Regions from separate parts of the Propionicimonas sp. T2.31MG-18 genome, predicted to be linked through region 2. Evidence: riboswitches for the same ligand, from Rfam matches in the RefSeq annotation. Region 2 holds a riboswitch; the other holds the start of a gene.

Region 1 (7,391 bases), on a different contig from region 2:
GGATCGAGGTCGCCGACGTGGTCGCCACTCTCCGCGACCGTCCCGGCACCCAGCACGTGGTGGTCACCGGACGTGGCGCCCCGGCGGAGCTGATCGGGATCGCGACCACCGTCACCCACATGACCAAGATGAAGCACCCCTTCGACACCGGCCAGAAGGGGCAGGCGGGCATCGAATGGTGACCGTCCCCCGCCTCGTCGTCGCCGCCGCGGCCTCCTCGGCAGGCAAGACCACCATCGCGACCGGCCTGATGGGTGCGCTGCGCGCCGCCGGCCACGAGGTCGCCGGGTTCAAGGTCGGTCCTGACTTCATCGATCCCGGCTACCACGGGCTGGCCACCGGCCGTCCCGGACGGAACCTCGACCCGGTGCTGACCAGCGAGGACCTGGTGCGCCCGCTGTTCGTGCACGGCGCCCTCACCCCGGCACCAGCCGAGGTCGCGATCATCGAGGGCGTGATGGGCCTGTTCGACGGCCAGCTCGGCCGCGACGGTTTCGGCTCCACCGCGCACGTCGCCCGCCTGCTGGACGCCCCCGTGCTGCTCGTGGTGGACGCCTCCGGTTCCTCCCGGACGGCCGCCGCCGCCGCCCTCGGACTCCGCGGCTTCGACCCGCGGGTGCGGATCGCCGGGGTCGTCGTGAACCGGGTAGCCAGCGCCCGTCACGGCTCCGAACTCGCCGCAGTGTTCGCCGCCGCCGGCCTGCCGGTGCTTGGCATGGTGCCGCGCAGCGCCGCGATCTCCGCGCCGTCGCGCCACCTCGGGCTCGTCCCGGCGGCCGAGCGACGGGAGTCCGCCGACACCATCGGGGCGCTCGCCGCGCATGTGGCCGAACACGTCGACCTCCAGGCGGTGCTCGCCGTGGCGGCGTCCGCGCCCGATCTGGACGCCGCGCCGTGGGATCCCGGGGCGGTGGTCACCCCGGTCAGCGGCCGGCCTCTGGTCGGGGTGTTCGCGGGACGGGCCTTCACGTTCCGCTACGCCGAGACCACCGAACTGCTCGAGGCGGCCGGCTGCCGGGTCACCGAGATCGACCCGCTCACCGACGACCACCTGCCACCCGGGCTGGCCGGCCTGTACATCGGCGGCGGCTTCCCCGAGGTGCACGCCGTCGAGCTCAGCCGCAATGCCGCCCTCCGCGCGGCGATCGGCTTGGCCATCGCGGACGGGCTGCCAACCGTCGCCGAGTGCGCCGGGCAGCTCTACCTCGGGGAGCACCTCGACGGCCACCCGATGGTCGGCGCCCTGCCCACGTCGGCCCGCATGACGCCCCGTCTGTCCCTCGGCTACCGCCGGGCCACGGCGCCGGCGGAAACCCTGCTCGCCGCAGCCGGGACGAGCGTCACCGGTCACGAATTCCACCGCACCGCGACCCTGCCGGGCACGGGCACGTCGCCCGCGTGGACGTGGGCCGACACGGCCGAAGGCTTCTCCACCGATCCGGCCGGCACCGGCGCACCGACCTTGCACGCCTCCTACCTGCACCAGCACTGGGCCGGCTCCCCGGGCAGCGCACAACGATTCGCCGACGCCGCGGCCGGCTTCGCGGAACGCAGCGTCGCCGCTGCGCCGCCTGCTCACCCGCAGCAGATCGACGGCATCGACCTGCACCACCACGGCGACAAGGACACCCGGCCCGACCTCGTCGACCTCGCCGTCAACGTGATGCTGCCCGGCCCGCCGGACTGGCTGGCGTCCCGGATCTCCGCCGCCATGGCCAACCTGGGCAGCTACCCCGACGTCACGGCCGCGCGGGACGCGATCGCCCGCCGGCACGACGTCAGCCCGGACATGGTCCTGCCGACGGCCGGCGGGGCCGAGGCGTTCACGCTGATCGCGCGCACCCTCACCGCCGCGCACCCCCTCGTCGTCCATCCCCAGTTCACCGAACCCGAGGCCGCTCTCCGCGTCGCCGGGCACGCGGTCCAGCGCTGGCTGCTACCCATCACGCCGGGAACCCCCACCCCCGACCTCGGCGGCATTCCCGCCTGGGCCGACGCCGTGTTCGTCGGCAACCCGACCAATCCGACCGGCTGGCTCCACCGCCGCGACGACCTGCGCGCCCTGGCCCGCGGGCGGCTGCTGGTCGTCGACGAGGCGTTCATGGACGCCACCGACGAGCACGAGTCGTTGATCGGCCCGGAGATGCCCGACATGCTCGTGCTGAGGTCGCTGTCCAAGACGTGGGGGCTGGCCGGGCTGCGCGTCGGCTACGTCGTCGGCGACCCGTCCCTAATCACCCGCCTCGCCGCGGCCCAACCCCCGTGGCCCGTCTCCACACCGGCAGCCACAGCCATGGTGGCCACCAGCACCCCGGAGGCACTTGCCGAGGCGGCCGCGCGCTACGCCGAGGTCGCCCACCACCGCGAGCACCTGGTGGCTGCCCTGGCCGAGGCCGGGTTCGGCACCACCAGCAGCAGCGCACCGTTCGTCCTCATCGACACCTCCGCCTGCGGGCCGACCTCGGTCAGGGAACCCCTCGCCGGCCACGGGTTCGCCGTACGGCGCGGCGAGTCGTTCCCCGGTCTCGGCCCCACCTGGATCCGGGTGAAGGTCCCTCGACCCGACGTCGCCGACCGGCTCGTCCGTGCCCTCTGCACCCTCACCGGAGGCCCGTCATGAGCCGCGAACTCGTCCTGATCGGCATCGGCGCCGGCGACCCCGACTGGCTGACCCTCGAAGCCGTCCGGGCGATCCGGGAGATCGACGTCCTGTTCGTCGTGCTCAAGGAGGATGAGCTGGACGACCTCGTGCAGGCTCGCCGCCAGGTCATCGCGCAGCACCGACACACCCCGTTACGAACCGTCGAACTCAGGGACCCGCCTCGGCCCTGGCGCACCGCACCGGACTATGACGCCGCTGTCGCCGACTGGCGCGCCCAGCGCCTCCGGCAGTGGGGCGCCGCCGTGGAAGCCGCCCTGCAGGACGGCCGTAGCGGCGGCTTCCTCGTCTGGGGCGACCCGAGCCTGTACGAGAGCACCCTCGCGATCGTGGACGAGCTGGCCGGACAGGCACCCACCGGCCAACCGCTGCGGCTCCGGGTGGTCCCCGGCGTGAGCAGCGTCCTCGCCCTCGCCGCCCGCCACCGCATTCCGCTCAACCGGCAGGGCCGGGCACTGCAGATCAGCCCGGCCCGACTGCTGCGGGGCGGCCTGCCCGACGGAATCGACGACGTGGTCGTGATGCTGGACGGCGGGCAGGCGTTCGCCACCATCGACCCCACCGGCCTGGACATCTACTGGGGCGCCTACCTCGGCACGGGCGACGAGATCCTCATCGCCGGGCCGCTGGACAAGGTGCGTGACGAGATCGCTGCCCGCCGCGCCGAGGCCAAGGCGCGCAAGGGCTGGATGTTCGACACGTACCTGCTGCGCCGCCGCTGATTCCGACCGCGCTCAGCGCGCCGCCGCCCAGGCGAAAGCCTCAGCGACCGTGGTGACGACCGGCACGCCCGACGGGACCGGCGGTCGGCGCACCGCCACGACCGGCACGCCGAGGTGCGCCGCAGCGTCCAGCTTGGCTTCCGTCGGGCCACCGGAGTCCTTGGTGACCAGCACGTCGATCGAGCGGCTGCGGAGCAGGTCGCACTCGGCCTCGAAGGAGAACGGCCCCCGCGCCCGCAGCACCTCCCAGCTGCCGGGTACATCGACCTCGGGGGCGTCGACGACACGCACCAGGACGTAGCGGTCCGTCCAGCCGGCGAACGCGGCGAGGCCCTGCCGACCGATGGCGAGGAACACCCGGGCCCCGAGCCGTTCGGCAGCGCGGCGAGCCCCGTCGAGGCCGTCCACCCACTGCCACCCGGCGGCCTCGGGCCGGCCCGCCCAACCGGGCCTCGACAGCCGCAGCAACGCCACTCCGGTCGCGGCACACGCGGCGGCGGCGTTCGCCGTGATCCGTTCGGCGAACGGGTGGGTGGCGTCGACCACCGCCGTGGTGTCGTGGGTGCGAAGGTGGGCTGCCAGTCCGTCAGCCCCGCCGAAGCCACCGATCCGCACCGCGCCGGCCGGGCGCCTCGGTTCGGCCACGTCGCCGGCCAGCGAGGTCACCAATGGCACGCCCGCGGCGACCAGGAGCCCGGCCAGCTCCCGCGCCTCGGCAGTGCCACCGAGCACCAGGATGCTCACCGTCGGCGTCCGAGGGACATCGCGAGCGCCACCGTCACCGCGGCGGCACCGGCCGACACGGCCAGCGCCAGACGGTTCGCGCGCGCCAGGTCCGCCGGCGCCGGCGCCGGGCCGAAGCCGAGCTCGCCACGGTCCTCGACCACCCCGCCGTAGGTGTTGCATCCGCCTAGGCGCACGCCGAGCGCGCCGGCGAAAGCGGCCTCCACCACGCCACCGTTCGGACTGGGGTGCTGCCCGGAGTGTTCCCGGACCGCACGAACCGCGTCGGACGGGTCGCCGCCGACCAGGGGCGCTGCGGCCGTCGCCAAAGCGGCGGTGAGCCGCGCCGGCAGCCAGTTCGCGAGGTCGTCCAGCTTCGCCGCCGCCCACCCGAAGTTGCGGTACCGGTCGTTGCGGTAGCCCACCATCGCGTCGAGGGTGTTGATCGCGCGGTAGCCGAGGAGGCCCGGGATGCCGGCCACCGCACCCCAGAGCAGGGGCGCGACGACCGCGTCGGAGGTGTTCTCGGCCACCGACTCCAGCGCGGCACGGGCGACCCCGTCGGCATCGAGCGACTGCGGGTCCCGGCTGACCAGGTTCGCGACCCGGGCCCGCGCCCCGGGCAGGTCGTCGGCGGCCAGCCGAGCGGCGATCGCCTCCGACTCCCGGGCCAGCGAGCGCCCGCCGAGCACCGCCCAGGTGGCGGCACCCGTGGCCAGCACGGACAGGACGGGCCGATCGCGCACCACCCGCTGGATCGCGCCGCCCAACAGGAGTGCGCCGCCCACCAGAACGGCCTCGTGCAGCACGCCGCGCGTCCGGTCGTCAGCGTACCGGCGCTGCTCGAGGGCGACGGCGAGCTGCCCGAAGCCGGCCACGGGGTGCCAGCGGCGCGGGTCGCCGAGCAGCTGGTCGGCCAGCCACCCCAGGCCGAGTCCGGCCGCGAGGACGCCGGTCCGCCGAGCTGCCATGACCAACCTTTCGTTGGTGGTAATTCTCCGTACTCGAGTGTGTCAGACTGAACACCGCAGAGATGTGCAGAGGAACTCCGGTGAGCCCGATGGGCAAGTCCGGGGCGGTCCCGCCACTGTAACCGGCTTCGTCCGGGAGCCAGGAACTCGCCTCACTGCAGAGCGACGACATCGGGCGAGGACACCTGAGGAGGCTCCATGGACAGCTTTGCCATTTCCACGCCTGCCCTGATCGGGGTGGGCGTCGGCCCGGGCGACCCGGAACTGCTCACCCTGAAGGCGCAGGCGGCGCTCGACCGTGCCGACGTCATCCTGGTTCCCAGCACCGAGGCCAGCGGCGACGATGCCGGGCGCGCCGAGCAGGTCGTGCTCGCCGGTTGTCCCGGCGCGGCCGGCAAGCTGCGACGGGTGCCCTTCAGCATGGCCCAACGACGGGGTGTCGGCGAGAAGCGCCGCCAGTCCTGGGAGGCGTCGGCCCAGGCAGCAGAGGCGGCGTTCGCCGGGGGCGCCACCACCGTTGCGTTCGCCACCGTCGGCGACCCGAGCGTCTACTCGACGTTCTCCTACCTCGCCGCCCACGTGCGCGCGGCGGTACCGGGGTTGACCGTCTCGGTGGTGCCGGGCATCACCGCCATGCAGGCGCTCGCCGCGGCCAGCCTCACCCCGCTCGTCGAAGGTCAGGAAAGCCTCAGCCTGGTGCCGGCTACCGCCGGCCTCGAGGCCGTCCGAACCGCCCTCGAACACGCCGACACCGTGGTCGCCTACAAGGGCGGGCGCCAGCTCGCCGCCCTCCTCGCCGTGGTGCGCGACGCCGGGCGGGACGGAGTGCTCGGGGTGGACGTCGGACTTCCGGGCGAGACCATCACCCCGCTGTGCGACGTCGACACCGACCGGGCGCCCTACTTCTCCACCGTCCTCGTCGCACCCGCCCGCACCGAGACCGGCGGCCGGCTGTGACCGGCGAGGTCGTGTTCGTCGGCGCCGGCCCCGGTGCCGCCGACCTGATCACCCTGCGCGGGGCGCAGGTGATCGCTCGGGCCGACATCGTGATCTGGGCGTCCAGCCTCGTCGACCCCGCCATCGTCGCCGGCGCCAGGCCGGGCGCCCTGGTGATCGACTCGGCCAGCGAGTCGCTGGAGGACATCACCCCGCTCTACCAGCGCGCCCACGACGAGGGCCTGCTGGTGGCCCGCGTCCACACCGGCGACCCGTCCATCTACGGGGCCACCGCCGAACAGCGGCGCATCTGCGACCGGATCGGCATCCCCCACCGCACGATCCCCGGGGTGTCCGCCTTCTCCGCCGCCGCCGCCCGGATGGACGCCGAGATCACCATCCCGGAGGTATCCCAGACCCTCATCCTCACCCGCCTCGAGGGCGGCCGCACCCCGATGCCCGACCGGGAGACCGTCCGCGGCTTCGCCGCGCACGGCGTCACGATGGCCCTCTACCTGTCGGCGGCCCGCAACAAGGTGCTGCAGGACGAGTTGCTGGCCGGCGGCTACCCGCCCCAGACACCGTGCATCGTCGGTTACCGCGTGAGCTGGCCGGACGAGCTGATGCTGCGCTGCCGCCTCGACGAACTGTCGGCGTCGATGAAGGAGCACAAGCTCTGGAAGCACACCGTGGTGCTCGTGGGACCCGCCCTCGCCGAGACCGCCCGCACTCGCAGCCACCTTTACCACCCCGGGTTCCGACACGAGTACCGGTCCGCCGACGGCACGCCGCTGGTCACGCGGGACCCCGCATGATCACCGTGTACGGGCTCCTCGGGCGCCCGAGCGTGGAACTGCGGATCGCGGCCGCGGCCGCCGACGTCGTCGTCGGCGGCGCCCGGCACCTCGACCGGCTCGACGTCGATGAGGATCGCCGCATCGTCCTCGGGTCGCTGGCTGCGGCGATCGAGCAGCTGGGCTCCGGTCGCGCCGAGGCCGAGGTGGTCGTCGTGGCCAGTGGCGATCCTTTGTACTTCGGCGTGGTACGCGCCCTTCGGGCTGCGGGGCTCCGACCCGCCGTGGTACCGGCGGTGTCGTCCATCGCGGCCGCCTTCGCCGCGATCGGCCTGCCCTGGGATGACGCCGCGGTGGTCAGCGTGCACGGCCGCCCCCTCCAACCAGCGCTCGACCTCGCCCGGAACACCGACAAGGTGGCCGTGTTCACCTCAGCGGACCACGGCGTACGCGAACTCGCCGCCGGGCTGGCAGGCATCGGCCGCTGGTTCGTGCTGGCCGAACGGCTCGGTGAGGACGACCAGCAGGTCACCGTCCTGACCAGCGAACAGGCCCTCGACGCCACCCCGCGGGAACCGAACGTCGT
Region 2 (7,391 bases):
CACGTACGTCACCAACCGCACCCTGTCGGGCGGCGCGGGCCGGCGAAGCATGACGACCGGCACCTCCAGTTCGGACGCCGCGGCGAGCTTGGCGTCGGTCGGGCCGCCGGAGTCCTTGGTGACCAGCACATCGATCTCGTACCTGCGCAGCAGGTCGAGTTCGTCATCGATCCGGAACGGGCCGCGTGCGCGCAGCACCGTCCAGGAGGCCGGGATCGCAATGTCGGGTGGGTCGATCACGCGGGCGAGGACGAAGCGGTCGCCCCAGTCGGCGAACTCGGCCAGCGACTGCCGCCCGATCGTCAGGAAGACCCGTTCGCCCAGCCCGCCCGCGATCTCCCGTGCCTGGTCGATCGAGTCGGCCCAGTGCCAGGACGCGGCGTCCGGATGGACGGCCCAGCTGGGCCGTGACAGTCGCAGCAACGGCACCCCGGTCCGGGCACAGGCGTCAGCCGCGTTCGCGCTCATCCGTTCGGCGAACGGGTGGGTCGCGTCGATCACCGCGTCGACGTGCTGGCCGCGCAGGTAGCCGGCGAGTCCGTCCGCGCCGCCGAAGCCGCCGACCCTGGTCGTGCCCTGCGGCGGGTGCAGGTCGGCCACGGCGCCGGCCAGCGACGTGACGACAGAGATGCCCTCGGCGTGGAGCAGGCGGGCGAGCTCGCGCGCCTCGGCGGTGCCGCCCAGCAGCAGGACGTTCATCGCCGCCTCGCGAGCGCGACCAGGACGCTCAGGCCGGCAGCCCCGGCCGAGACCGCCAGTGCCAGACGGTTCGCGCGGGCGAGGTCGGCCGCCGACGGTGCGGGGCCGCGTCCAAGTTCGCCGCGGTCCTCCTCGACGCCGCCGTAGGTGTTGCGGCCGCCCAGGGTGACTCCCAGGGCACCGGCGAAGGCGGCCTCGACCACACCGCCGTTGGGGCTGGGGTGCCGCCCTGACTGGTGACGCACGGCGCGCAGGGCGTCCGCGGGTCGTCCGCCCACCAGTGGGGCGGCCAGGACGGCAAGCCCGCCGCTGACCCGTGCCGGCAGGAGATTGGCCAGGTCGTCGAGCTTCGCCGCGGCCCAGCCGAAGTTGCCGTAGCGGTCGTTGCGGTAGCCGACCATCGCGTCGAGGGTGTTGATCGCCCTGTAGGCCAACAGCCCGGGAACGCCGGCGACCGCACCCCACAACAGTGGGGCGACCACCGCGTCGGAGGTGTTCTCCGCCACCGACTCCAGGGCGGCGCGGGCCACGCCGTCGGCATCGAGGGTCTGCGGGTCCCGGCTGACCAGGTGGCTGACCTGGAGTCGTGCCGCGGACAGGTCGCCGGCGTCCAGGTGGGCCGCGACCGCCTCGGACTCACGGGCCAGCGACCTCCCACCCAGCACCGTCCAGGTGGCTGCTGCGGTCGCCAGGGTCGCCAGCACCGGGTGTCTGGCGCTGCGGGCAACCAGGCTCCCGACAGCGGCCGCGCCCCCGACCAGCACGGCGACATGGACGGCTCCGTGCAGCCGGTCGTCGGCGTAGGTGCGATCCTCCACCGCAGTGGCGAGGCGGCCGAAGCCGGCCACCGGGTGCCAGCGAAGCGGGTCACCGAGCAGCTGGTCGGCCGCCCAGCCCAGGGCGAGGCCGACAGCTGTCGCCGTCCCCGGTGCTTCCATGACCAACCTTTCGCCGGTGGCAATTGTTCGCCATCGAGTGTGCCAGACTGGGCGCCGCAGAGATGTGCCGAGGAACTCCGGTGAGCCCGAAAGGGCAAGTCCGGGGCGGTCCCGCCACTGTGACCGGTCCACGCACCACGCGTGGACCGGGAGCCAGGAACTCGCCTCACTGCCGAGCAACGAGATCGGGCGAGGACACCTGAGGAGGCTCCCTTGGACACTGCTGCACGCATTCCTGCCCTGGTTGGGGTGGGCGTCGGCCCCGGCGACCCCGAACTCGTCACCCGAAAAGCGGTGGCGGCCTTCGATCGGGCTGACGTGATCCTGGTGCCGAGCACAGAGGCCAGCGGCGACGACGCCGGCCGGGCCGAGCAGGTCGTGCTCGCCGCCTGCCCTGAGGCCGCGGGCAAGCTGCGTCGGGTGCCGTTCAGCATGGCGCAACGCACTGGTGTCGGCGCCAAGCGGCGCCAGTCGTGGGAGGCGTCCGCGCAGGCCGCCGTCGACGCGTTCCAGGCGGGGGCGGCCACGGTCGCCTTCGCCACCGTCGGCGACCCGAGCGTCTACTCGACGTTCTCGTACCTCGCCGCCCAGGTACAGGCAGTGGTGCCCGACGTTGACGTGTCGGTCGTGCCGGGCATCACTGCCATGCAGGCGCTGGCCGCGGCCAGCCTGACCCCGCTCGTCGAGGGACGCGAAAGCCTCACCCTCGTACCAGTGACGGCCGGGCTGGCCGCGGTCGGCGCCGCCCTCGAGCATGCCGACACCGTCGTCGCCTACAAGGGCGGACGCCAGCTGGCCGACCTGCTCGCACTCGTCCACGACCGCGGCCTGGATGGCGTGCTTGGGGTGAACGTGGGCCTGCCCGGCCAAACCATCACCCCGCTCAGCGAGGTGGAGGCCACCAGCGCGCCCTACTTCAGCACCGTCCTCGTCGCACCGCGGCGCACCACCACCGGCGGCGCACTGTGAGCGGCCAGGTCGTCTTCGTCGGCGCCGGCCCGGGCTCAGCGGACCTGATCACTGTGCGTGGCGCCCGGGTGATCGAGCAGGCCGACATCGTGATCTGGGCCTCCAGCCTGGTCGATGCCGCCATCGTTGCGAACACCAAGCCCGGCGCGCTCGTGGTCGACTCCGCGACCGAGTCGCTGGAGGACATCACCCCGCTGTATCAGCGCGCCCACGACGAGGACCTGCTGGTCGCCCGCGTCCATACCGGCGACCCGTCGATCTACGGGGCCACCGCCGAGCAGCGCCGCATCTGTGAGCGGATCGGCATCCCGCACCGCACCATCCCCGGCGTCTCGGCCTTCTCCGCCGCCGCTGCCCGCATGGACGCCGAGATCACCATCCCCGAGGTTTCCCAGACCCTCATCCTCACCCGCCTCGAAGGCGGCCGCACCCCGATGCCCGACCGGGAGACGGTCCGCGGTTTCGCCGCTCACGGCGTCACCATGGCGCTGTACCTGTCCGCGGCCCGCAACAAGGTGCTCCAGGACGAGCTGCTCGCCGGCGGCTACCCGGCCGACACGCCCTGCATCGTCGGCTACCGGGTCAGCTGGCCCGACGAGTTGATGCTGCGCTGCCCCCTGGCCGAACTGTCGGCCACGATGAAGGCCCACAAGTTGTGGAAGCACACCGTCGTGCTCGTCGGACCAGCCCTGGCCGAGCAGCACGACACCCGCAGCCACCTCTACCACCCCGGTTTCCGCCACGAGTACCGCGCCGCCGACGGCACCCCACTGGTGACCAGGACCGACACGTGATCACCGTCCACGGCCTGCTCGGCACTCCCACCCTCGAGTTGCGGGTGGCCGCCGCCACCGCCGACTGGGTGGTGGGCGGCCAACGCCACCTCGACGCCCTCGAGGTCGACGACTCCCGACGCATCACCCTCGGAGCGCTACGACCGGCCGTCGAACAGCTGGCCACTCTGCCCGAGGACCAGGTGGTCGTCGTGATCGCGAGCGGCGACCCGTTGTACTTCGGCGTCGTCAGGACGTTGCGGGCTGCGGGTCTTCGTCCCCGCGTGGTGCCGGCCGTGTCCTCGATCGCGGCCGCATTCGCCGCCGTCGGCCTGCCCTGGGACGACGCCGCCGTCGTCAGCGTCCACGGTCGTCCACTCGAACCGGCCCTCGACCTGGTGCACACCGCCGGAAAGGTCGCGGTGTTCACCTCGGCGGAGCACGGCATCAGGGAGCTGGCCACCGCCCTGGACGGCCTGGGCCGGTGGTTCGTCCTGGCCGAGCGGCTCGGCGAACCCGACGAACGCGTCCGTGTCCTCACCACCGCCGCTGCGCGCACCACCGTCCCGCGCGAACCCAACGTCGTCCTCGTCCTCGACCGGCACCCCGCCGACGACGACGCGCCGTGGCCGGGAGGCGTCGCCGGCCCCACCCGCCACCCATCACCCCTCGTCATCGGAGAACAGCCATGATCGGACAGGTCACGAGCGGCCCGGGCAGCCGCGCCCGCGCCGACCAGATCGACGCCATCCTCGGCCAGGAAAGCCGCCGCTACACCGACGGTGCCGTCGCCGGCCTCCCGCAGGCGTGGGCCGAGTGCGACCTGATCGTCAGCCACCTGGCCCTCGGCGCCACCACCCGCATCCTCGCCCCCCTGCTGGCATCGAAGACGACCGACCCGGGCGTCGTCGTCATCGATGACGCCGGGAGGTTCGTCATCCCGCTGGTGGGCGGCCACGGCGGCGGGGCCAACGACCTCGCCAGCCGGATCGCCGCAGGGCTCGGCGCCACCGCCGTCCTCACCACCGCCACCGACGCCGCCGGCGTGCCCGGTCTGGACACCCTCGGCTGGCGCTGGACGGGGGATGTCGCCGCTGTGACCCGGGCCATCCTCGACGGAGAACCGGTCGCGGTGCGCCGCAGCCAGCCGTGGCCGCTGCCGCCGCTGCCGGCGACCGTGAGCGTGCTGGGACCAGACGACCCCGAGCCCACCGGCCTCATCGCTCGGGTCCTGGTCACCGACCAGCTCACCGACCCCGGCAGCCTGCCCAGCGTGGTACTCAACCCGCCCAGCCTGGTCCCAGGCCTGGGCTGCAACCGCGGCACCAGCACCACCAGTCTGCGCCGCCTGCTCGAACAGACCCTCGAACAGGCAGGCCTCGCCCTGGGGTCGCTCGCCGCGATCACCACCGTCGACGCCAAGGCCGACGAAGCCGGGCTCGTCCAGCTCGCCGCCGACCTCGGCGTGCCGCTGGTCACCTACCCTGCCGATCAGCTCGCCACCCTGGAGGTGCCCAACCCCAGCGACGCACCCCGCGTCGCCGTCGGCACCCCCAGCGTCGCCGAGGCCTCCGTCCTCGCCCACGGCGCCACCCTGCTGGTCGAGAAGCAGAGGACGGCCGAGGCCACCTGTGCGATCGGGCGCATCCCCGCCCGCGGCAAGCTCACCGTGATCGGCCTCGGCCCGGGCTCGCGCGACCTCACCACCCCCCGCGCCCAGCAGGCCATCCGGCAGGCCTCCGTCGTGGTCGGCTACCGGCCCTACGTCGCACAGGTCAAGGACCTGCTTCGGCCCGGGGTCCGGATCGCCAGCACCCCGATGGGCAAGGAGGAGGAACGCACCGCAACCGCCATCCAGTTCGCGCGCGAAGGCAACAACGTCGCCCTCGTCTGCTCCGGCGACCCGGCGATCTACGCGATGGCCTCCCCCACCCTCGAACAGGGCACCGAAGGCATCGACATCGAGATCGTGCCCGGCGTCACCGCCAGCCTCGCCGCCTCCGCCATCCTCGGCGCACCCCTGGGCCACGACCACGCCACCATCTCGCTGTCCGACCTGCACACCGACTGGGACACCATCCTCACCCGCGTCCGCGCCGCCGCAGAGGCCGACCTGGTCACCGTGCTGTACAACCCGCGCAGCCGCACACGGCTGCACCACCTGCCCGATGCGCTGGCCATCTTCGCCGCCCACCGCCCGCCCAGCACCCCGGTCGCGGTCGTCGAGGAGGCCGACCGGCCCGACCAGCGAGTCACCCTCGCCACCCTGGCCGACTTCGACCCCGACGTGGTCAACATGAACTCCCTGGTCGTGGTCGGCTCCTCCACCACCCGCTACCTGCCCGCCGGCACCGGGCGCACGGCCATGGTCACTCCCCGCGACTACCACTGGATGGAACGATGAGCCACGTCACCCCGACCCCGGCCCCTCCCGCGGTACCCGCCACCCCGCCACCGTTGGTCATCGCCGGCCACGGCACCCGGGTCAACGCCGGCGCCGACGCCGCCACCACACTGGTCGAGAAGGTCCGCGGGCTGCTGCCCGGCGTCCGCGTCGAGGCCGGGTTCGTCGAACTCACCCCACCCACCATCGACGCCGCCCTCGACACCGTGCTCGCCGACGCCACCTCCGCCGTCGTCGTGCCGCTGATGATCGGCACCGGCGGCCACGTCCGCGACGACATCCCCGAAGCCATCGACGCCTCCAGGGCCCGCCACCTCGCGGCGACCGTCGTCTACACCCGGCACCTCGGCTCCCCCAAGGCACTCGTCAACGCCGTCCACGCCCGGATCGCCGCCGCCCGCGCCGACTGGTCCGCCGAGGACACCGACGTGGTGATGGTCGGACGCGGCTGCAGCCACACCGACGCCAACGCCGACCACGTCCGGCTGTCCAGGATCGTGTTCGAGACCGGCGGCTACCACCAGGTGCTGTCCGCCTTCATCCAGGTCGCCCGGCCCTCGCTGACCGAAATCCTGCGCCAGTACCACGCCTCCGGCAGCCGCCGCATCGTGGTCATGCCCCACTTCCTGTTCACCGGACGGCTCGACCAGTGGGTCCACCAACAGGTCGAGGAGTTCCGCGCCGCCCACCCCGACACCTTCATCCGGATCGCCGACGTGATCGGGCCCTGCGACGAACTCGCCCAGGTCGTCGCCCAGCGATACAAGGAAGGCGCGCTCCGGGCCCGCACCACCACCGGCTCCCCCGCCTACCTCACCGGCCTGCTGCTGCGCGACCGGAAGGTCGTCGTCGTCGGCGGAGGGTGTGTCGCGCGCCGCCGCGTCCCGAAACTGCTGGACGCCGGCGCCCGGGTCGAAGTCATCTCCCCCGAGGTGCACAGCCGCCTCGCCGGCCTGGCCGAAGCCGGCGCGATCACCTGGCACGCGCGCAGCTTCGAGCCCGCCGACCTCGACGGCGCCTGGTACGTGCTCGCCCTCACCGACTCCCCGGCCGCCAATGCCGCCATCGTCGCCGAGGCCGAGACGCGCCACACCTACTGCGTCCGCGCCGACCGGGCCGACGACGGTTCGGCCTGGACCCCGGCCACCGGAGACACCGCCGGCGTCACCGTCGCCGCCATCACCAGCCACGACCCGCTGCGCGCCCGCCGGGTGCGGGACCGGTTCCTCGAGGTCGTCAACCAGGAATCGCTGTGAGCTACGACTACATCAAGGACGGCGCCGAGATCTACCGGCAGTCCTTCGCCACCATCGCAGCCGAAGCCGACCTCGACAAGGTGCCCGAAGGCCTCCGGGCGGTCGCGGTCCGGATGATCCACGCCAGCGGCCAGGTCGACCTCCTCGACGACCTCGCCTGGTCCGAAGGGCTCGCCCCCGCCGCCACCACCGCACTGCAGCAGGGCGCCCCGATCCTGTGCGACTCCCGGATGGTCGCCAGTGGCATCATCCGCTCCCGCCTTCCCCGTGACAACCAGATCCTCTGCCTGCTCGGCGACCCGCGACTCTACGACCTGGCCGCCCAACTGGGCACCACCAAGACCGCCGCGGC

The links. Region 2 has a riboswitch for cobalamin ahead of cobI (precorrin-2 C(20)-methyltransferase). Riboswitches for the same ligand answer to the same signal wherever they lie in the genome.
Region 1: it holds a riboswitch for cobalamin, as region 2 does, so the genes downstream of both, cobI (precorrin-2 C(20)-methyltransferase) here and cobI (precorrin-2 C(20)-methyltransferase) in region 2, are expected to answer to the same signal.

What each region holds. Positions count from the first base shown of each region.
Region 1 is NZ_CAXWGX010000028.1:65,716-73,106, reverse strand. Features, by position in the region: gene cobO (cob(I)yrinic acid a,c-diamide adenosyltransferase) at 1-182, shown strand, start outside; gene ACFQQJ_RS14865 (cobyrinate a,c-diamide synthase) at 176-2,620, shown strand; gene cobF (precorrin-6A synthase (deacetylating)) at 2,617-3,381, shown strand; gene ACFQQJ_RS14855 (cobalt-precorrin-6A reductase) at 3,394-4,125, opposite strand; gene ACFQQJ_RS14850 (cobalamin biosynthesis protein) at 4,122-5,075, opposite strand; cobalamin riboswitch at 5,076-5,245, shown strand; gene cobI (precorrin-2 C(20)-methyltransferase) at 5,274-6,032, shown strand; gene cobM (precorrin-4 C(11)-methyltransferase) at 5,948-6,826, shown strand; gene cbiE (precorrin-6y C5,15-methyltransferase (decarboxylating) subunit CbiE) at 6,823-7,391, shown strand, end outside.
Region 2 is NZ_CAXWGX010000001.1:639,114-646,504, forward strand. Features, by position in the region: gene ACFQQJ_RS02680 (cobalt-precorrin-6A reductase) at 1-699, opposite strand, end outside; gene ACFQQJ_RS02685 (cobalamin biosynthesis protein) at 696-1,637, opposite strand; cobalamin riboswitch at 1,670-1,821, shown strand; gene cobI (precorrin-2 C(20)-methyltransferase) at 1,851-2,606, shown strand; gene cobM (precorrin-4 C(11)-methyltransferase) at 2,603-3,400, shown strand; gene cbiE (precorrin-6y C5,15-methyltransferase (decarboxylating) subunit CbiE) at 3,397-4,071, shown strand; gene cobJ (precorrin-3B C(17)-methyltransferase) at 4,068-5,783, shown strand; gene ACFQQJ_RS02710 (CbiX/SirB N-terminal domain-containing protein) at 5,780-7,039, shown strand; gene ACFQQJ_RS02715 (precorrin-8X methylmutase) at 7,030-7,391, shown strand, end outside.